DNA from 3 places in the Chryseobacterium sp. Mn2064 genome. Region 3 is predicted to be linked to each of the others. Evidence: riboswitches for the same ligand, from Rfam matches in the RefSeq annotation. Region 3 holds a riboswitch; each other region holds the start of a gene.
The links. Region 3 has a riboswitch for S-adenosylmethionine ahead of ACL9RH_RS20015 (TonB-dependent receptor plug domain-containing protein). Riboswitches for the same ligand answer to the same signal wherever they lie in the genome.
Positions count from the first base shown of each region.

Region 1: another riboswitch for S-adenosylmethionine. It lies ahead of ACL9RH_RS16745 (SusC/RagA family TonB-linked outer membrane protein); the one in region 3 lies ahead of ACL9RH_RS20015 (TonB-dependent receptor plug domain-containing protein).
Region 2: another riboswitch for S-adenosylmethionine. It lies ahead of ACL9RH_RS17495 (alpha/beta fold hydrolase); the one in region 3 lies ahead of ACL9RH_RS20015 (TonB-dependent receptor plug domain-containing protein).

Region 1 is NZ_JBMOUE010000004.1:358,987-361,256, forward strand. Features, by position in the region: gene ACL9RH_RS16735 (hypothetical protein) at 1-344, opposite strand, end outside; gene ACL9RH_RS16740 (type II 3-dehydroquinate dehydratase) at 545-952, opposite strand; SAM riboswitch class I at 1,196-1,292, shown strand; gene ACL9RH_RS16745 (SusC/RagA family TonB-linked outer membrane protein) at 1,376-2,270, shown strand, end outside.
Region 2 is NZ_JBMOUE010000004.1:508,067-510,336, reverse strand. Features, by position in the region: gene ACL9RH_RS17500 (ACT domain-containing protein) at 1-362, opposite strand, end outside; gene ACL9RH_RS17495 (alpha/beta fold hydrolase) at 367-1,305, opposite strand; SAM riboswitch class I at 1,364-1,471, opposite strand; gene ACL9RH_RS17490 (MGH1-like glycoside hydrolase domain-containing protein) at 1,660-2,270, shown strand, end outside.
Region 3 is NZ_JBMOUE010000006.1:82,617-84,886, forward strand. Features, by position in the region: gene ACL9RH_RS20010 (alpha-amylase family glycosyl hydrolase) at 1-420, shown strand, start outside; SAM riboswitch class I at 517-622, shown strand; gene ACL9RH_RS20015 (TonB-dependent receptor plug domain-containing protein) at 716-2,270, shown strand, end outside.

The DNA of each region.
Region 1 (2,270 bases), on a different contig from region 3:
ATAAAATGTCTTGAAGAAAAATAAGGTTCTTCATTTAGTATTTTATCTAAATATTGGGGAGTGGTGAAAGTAAGCCAATATTTCTCACGATTGGAAAATTCAATCGTTACTTCTATGGCATCACATTCAGGATTTTCTATTTGATCATCAATACGAATATCAGTAATTTCCGGTTCAATTTCCGAACCAAAATAATACTTCGAATACCATTTTAATTTACCTTCATCATTGCAAATTCTTATGTTTTGAAGATTCATTCCCTCAATAGTATAAGCTTTTCTCTTTGTCAATTGTTGAGAATAAACTCCAATAGAAGTACAAAAAACTTCACCCTTTATCTCCATAAACTACCATTTCTCATTTAATCATCTAATTATCCACAATCATATGCGAAAATCTGCGACATCCGTGGTAAGAATGTCTCCGAAAGAATATTAAATCTCCTTTTGTTACTTGTTTAAAATAATATCATAACCCACCTAAAGAAAAAATTACTCAAAATCATAAATCATCCACAATCATCTGTGACATCCGTGGTGAAAAATTATTTCAAGCTTAATACAGCCAATCTATACCCATCCATTCCAAAGCCAGATAAAACTGCATCAGTATTAGCTGCCGTTACAGACTTCTGACGGAATTCTTCCCTCTTGTAAATATTACTGATATGAACCTCAACCTTAGGCTTCCGGATATTTTTTAAGCAATCCGCTATAGCGTAAGAATAATGCGTGAAAGCTCCTGGATTAATAACAACCGCATCAAAATCATCCTCCTGAAGTCTGTTGATCAATTCTCCTTCAATATTAGACTGATAATATTTTAATTCATGAGAAGGAAACTCAGTTCTTAAAAATTCCAAATAACTATCCATAGAAACATTTCCATAGATTTCCGGTTCTCTGGTACCTAAAAGATTCAGATTAGGCCCGTTTACAATTAAAACTTTCATACTATAAAATTAAAAAGTTTTTTCAATTAAAAAACTAAAAACTTGTGTTTAAGCCCATTTTTATTCTTTGAATTATTGGTAATGATATTTGTCATATTTATTAAAATGATAATTTGTTTAAAGTGCTATTTTGAAGACATTTATAAAATGTTATGTTAATTTTTGAAAATTTATCATGAAAAAAATATAAGTCTACTTGTTTTGTGGACTAAAAGTTTATAGCTTTGCAACCATATTTCGATCGGCTTATAAAGAAAGATGGAGGGAACTGACCCTATGAAATCTTGACAACCTGCTATGCGTAAGGTGTTACATTCAGCCTATAAAGGAAAAATAAGCATTTGGTTTATCGTATTTATCGATGCCCTTTGCTGACTTTTCTGCAAGGGGCAAAATTTTAATATTTGGTAAATAAAATTGATTATGATTAATAAAACTTTATTTAATTCTAAAGTTTGGATTCCGTCAGTGGCTGCATTTTTCTTAGGAATTGCAAATGTAAGCGGGCAGACTTCCAAACCGAAAAAAGATACCCTCCGTGAAAAGGAGATTGATGAGGTGGTAGTGGTAGCTTATGGTAAAGCCAAAAGAAACAGCTATACCGGTTCAGTAGCAACTATTTCAAGCGATAAAATCAATAATAGACCGGTAACCAATATTACCAAAGCTTTGGAAGGACAGGTACCAGGGATTCAAACGACAAGTGCTTCAGGACAGCCGGGGGCAATCTCTACCATCCGAATTAGAGGGGTTGGATCGGTAAGTGCTTCCAGTGATCCGCTATATGTTGTTGACGGTATTCCTTTTGATGGGAACCTGAACGCAATAAGTCCTAATGATATTGAATCGATCAGCGTACTGAAAGATGCCACAGCAAGTGCATTGTATGGTTCAAGAGGAGCGAACGGAATCATCATTATCACAACAAAATCCGGAAAAAGAGGAGAAGCAAAAGTAAACTTTAACATCAGCCAGGGATTTTCGGGTAGGGCAGTGAAAGACTATCAGCAGGTGAATACCGATCAGTATTTCCAGTTGTATTGGGAAGCATTGAGAAACGGGTATAAGTCCGATAAGATTTCTTCTCAGCAAGCTGCACAGATGGCATCCGATAATCTGGTTTCCACCCTTGGAATAAATCCATACGGTCCAAATTACGCAAGGCCAGTTGGAACAGACGGAAAACTATTGCCGGGAGCAACAGCTCTATGGAATGACGACTGGAGAGATATCTTACAGAGAGTTGCTTCAAGAAATCAGGTGGATTTGGATATCAGTGGAGGAAGTGAAAAAAGTAATTATTTCTTTTCATTAGGAT
Region 2 (2,270 bases), on a different contig from region 3:
AAAAGCAGTGGAAATACATTATTTCTCGCCAGTTCAGCAAGGACTTTATTAAAATCTTCTGATACAAAACCTAGTACAGAAACATTATTGATGCTATAAATTTGGGAAACTTTCCCTGATTTTCTTTCTGCTTCAAACTCATCAATAAGACAGGCTACGGCTTTTTCCGCATCATTTTCATGAACCAATATTGAGATTCCGTTTTCTACAGCCTGCTGAGAGATTACTCCTACACTGATTCGTGCTAAAGTAAGCGCTTTGAAGATTCTTCCATCAATTCCGATTTCGCCTAAAAAATCTTCGCCTTCAAATTTGATGATTGATCTGTTCTTTAAAAATTTTATTTCATTACCCTTTTTCATTACTTTATAAAATGTTTTTTATGATATTATTTAATTGTTGATATTCCATTAGGAAGGCATCATGCCCGTGTATAGATTGGATCTCGTGATAAGAGGCATCCTTATTTTTCTCTTTCAATTTCTCGAAGCACATTCGGATTTCAGAAGCGGGAAAAAACAGGTCTGTATCTACGGAGATCATGTGCATTCGTGCTTCTATTCTCTCTAAGGCTGTTTCATCAGCGTTGATATTCATCAGTAAATGATTCATCAATTGATATGCTTTCAAACTAAACCTTTCGTTTAAAGCATTACCGTGATATATTAACCAATCTTCTGATTCTAAACGCTGTTTGTCCTGATTGTATGTATTCTGAAATCTGCTGTTGAGCGATTGTGGAGTTCTGTAACACAACATGGCATGAATTCTTGCTTTCTGTAAAGGCTCATCTTTATCATTTAATAAAAATTTCTGAACCAGACATTGCGCATGAAGCCAGTCGTGTGTTCTATAATCACAAGCTATCGGGATAAATATTTCTGCCAACTTAGGTTGCTTGGCAAGCATTTCCCAGGCAATTCCTCCTCCCAGAGATCCTCCAATAATGGCATATAAGTTTTTGATATGTAAAGCTTCCAATCCTTTCAGAAATAGATTGGCTATATCTGAAGGGGTGAAGTCTTCATAGTCTTCAATTAAAAAGGTATCATAACCGTTTCCGGGTATATTGAAACAAAGAACGGTATATTGTTCCGTATCTACGACCTGATGTTTACCTACCAAATTTTTCCACCACCCTTTTTCTCCGGATACTGTTGAATTTCCGGTAAGTGCATGGTTGATAAGAATAATGGGAGCTGTAAACAGGTCTTTCCCGAAAAGCTCATAGCTTAACGAGATATTCCATTCCTTTTGGGAATTGGTTTGATACGAAAGATTAATATAGTTTAGTTCTGTTTTCAATTCTATTATTTTAATACAATTGAAAATGCCACAGGAAATGGCTGAAAAGAACTTCAGTAAGTTATCTGTCCAAAATTACTTTGGTAGAACGTAGCACCTTCTCTGCTTGCGCAAAGGGTTGCTAAGGTTTCATAGGGTCTAATCCCTCAACCTTTCTTGATAACATTTTCAATATTTGAATGAACGAATGGTACAAAGGTAGCTCTTTTCTTTTAATTTCAAAAAAAAAATAATTTAATATTTTAAAAAGCCCTTAAACACAAGTATTTCAGAGCTATATTAATAATTATTCAGATGAAAGGAATTGGAATTATTTTTCAAAAAAACTAACTTCGTGTAGAAAAATGTTGAGATATGACTGCCGAAAAGGATAGATTACAAGATACCAAATGGAAAAACTGGGGACCTTATGTAAGCAACCGGCAATGGGGTAACGTACGGGAAGATTACAGTAGAGACGGAAATGCCTGGAACTTCACCAACCATAATAACGCGGAGAGCTATGCCTACCGCTGGGGAGAAGAAGGTATTGCCGGAATATCGGATGTAAAGCAGCTGTTTTGCTTTGCATTTTCATTCTGGAACAAGAAAGATAAGATCGTAAAGGAGCGTTTCTTTGGTTTGAGCAATCCACAGGGAAATCACGGGGAAGATATTAAAGAAATTTTTTATTATCTGGATAACACCCCTACCCACAGCTATATGAAGATGGTGTATAAATATCCCATCAATACGTTTCCTTATGATGACCTCGTTACGGAAAACGGAAGACGTAGCAAAAAAGATCCGGAGTATGAAATCTTTGATACAGGAATCTTTGACAATGATGAATATTTCGATATTTTTATTGAATACTGTAAAGCTGATCACAACGATATCCTCGCCAGAATCACTGTATGTAACCGCAGTCAGCATAATGCTCCGATTGTTGTAATACCAACAGCCTGGTTCCGAAACAACTGGAA
Region 3 (2,270 bases):
ACTTCTGTACAAAATGTTGTTCCTTATTTTCCTTATACAGGGCAATGGCAGAACCTTATGGATAACACTGTTTCTAATATAGCTTCTACAACTACTCCTATCAGCCTGCAACCCGGAGAGTTCAGAATCTTTGGAAACTATGCAGGAGCGCTGTCAACAGCAGATGTAAATGCGACCCACAGACTTTCGCTTCAGATTGCCGATAATCCTATAAAGAACGGGCAGGTACAACTGGTTTTTAACAAAGCTAAGAACGGAGAGATTGTCATTTCAGATATGAGTGGAAAAAAATTAGACTCGTTTAAATTGAACCAGGAAAACGGAACTTACGAATGGAAAGTAAATTATCCTGCCGGGACGTATCTGGTTCAATTAAAATCAGATACAGGAATTGCGATTCAGAAAATGATTGTGAGATAAATTAATATTCACGATATCAAACACATAAAAGGGCAAATTTGCAAATTAGCAGATTTGCCTTTTTACATATAAAAAAAATACTCTACCTTTGCAGTAGATTTATCAAGAAAGGTGGAGGGATTTGGCCCAATGAAACCTTAGCAACCGACACTATTCCAAAGGTGTAAAGGTGCTAATTCCAACCCGTTGGGGGAGATAAGTGAAGTCAACATTCTTATATGAATTCCATTTCTTGAAGTCTTAAATATCTGCGGAGAAATTTCGCCGGATTTATTTTTAATGGACAAAACAAAAAATGAAACAATTAAGCATAGCTGTATTACTGCTTGGAACTATTGGAATAGCAGCTCAGGAACAGGAGGAAAAAGGAAAACAGATCGAAGATATCATTATCGTCGGAAACCGTAATGCTAAAAGAACAAAACTGGAAACACCAGTTCCTGTAGATGTTATCAATATCGAAAAAATACAAAAAGCATCTCCTCAAATTACGGTTCAGGATTTACTGAATTACGTGATTCCTTCATTTAACTCCGTGAGACAATCTGCTTCAGACGGTACAGAGCATATAGATCCTGTTACTTTAAGAGGCATGGGGCCGGATCAGGTTCTGGTTCTGGTAAATGGAAAAAGAAGACATACCACTTCTCTGGTCAATTATCAGAATACCGTAGGAAATGGTTCTGTAGGGACAGATTTGAGTACCATTCCTATCATTGCTATTGAAAAAATAGAAGTTCTGAGAGACGGTGCTGCAGCACAATATGGGTCTGATGCCATTGCCGGAGTCATTAATATTATCCTTAAAAAAAATCCGGGAGCTTCTGCGAGTATCACTTATGGATTGAGTGGGAGAAACGATGGAGATACTTATCAGGCTGGTGCCAACTACGGAGCTTCCCTTGGAAAGGAAAGAGGGTATGTTAACCTATCGTTACAGTTGAGCCACAGAGGAAAAACAACAAGAACGCAGAATCATGATCTTGATATTTTCGGAGACAATTTTGCGTATGAATTTGCGCCTAACTTTAACGATGCTAAAAATGCAGATGATGCTGAAATAAAAGCAAGAGGGTTAACCCGGGATGATTTCAACTTCCAGATTGGAGATGCTCAGATTAAACAGGGGCAATTGTTTTTCAACTCAGAATATCCTTTAAATGACAGATTAAAACTTTATTCTTTTGGAGGTTTCAGCATCAAAGAAGGAAAAGGGTTTGGCTTCAGAAGACTTCCCAGTGAAAAAAATAATATTGTTTCATCCATCTATCCTAATGGATTTCAGGCCATATTAAACTCTCAGATTTATGATGTTTCCTATGCTTTAGGAGCAAAATATAATGTAAATAATTGGTTGATCGATCTGAGCAATACTTTTGGAAGCAATACCTTCAATTATAACGTAAGCAATACCAATAATGCTTCATTGGGGGCTAAATCTCCAACCAGTTTTTATGCGGGAGCTCATAGCTTTCTTCAGAATACAATCAATCTTGATGTTTCTAAAAATATCAACAGATTCAATTTTGCCTTTGGAGGAGAATTCAGGTTCGAACAGTACCAGATCAAGGCAGGAGATGAGGCTTCTTATGCTAAATATGATGTTAATGGTAACGTTGCGGTAGAAGGATCGGTAGTAACTGAAGCAGCTGGGGGTTCACAATCTTTTATTGGTTTTTCTCCAAAAAATGCACTTAGAAAAGACAGACATTCCACTGCAGTATATGCCGATGTTTCTTATGATCTAGATAAAAAGTTGAATATTGATGCTGCGGCAAGATTTGAAAACTATTCAGATTTTGGAAGTACCTTGAACGGAAAGCTTGCCATACGCTATGAATTTGTTAAAA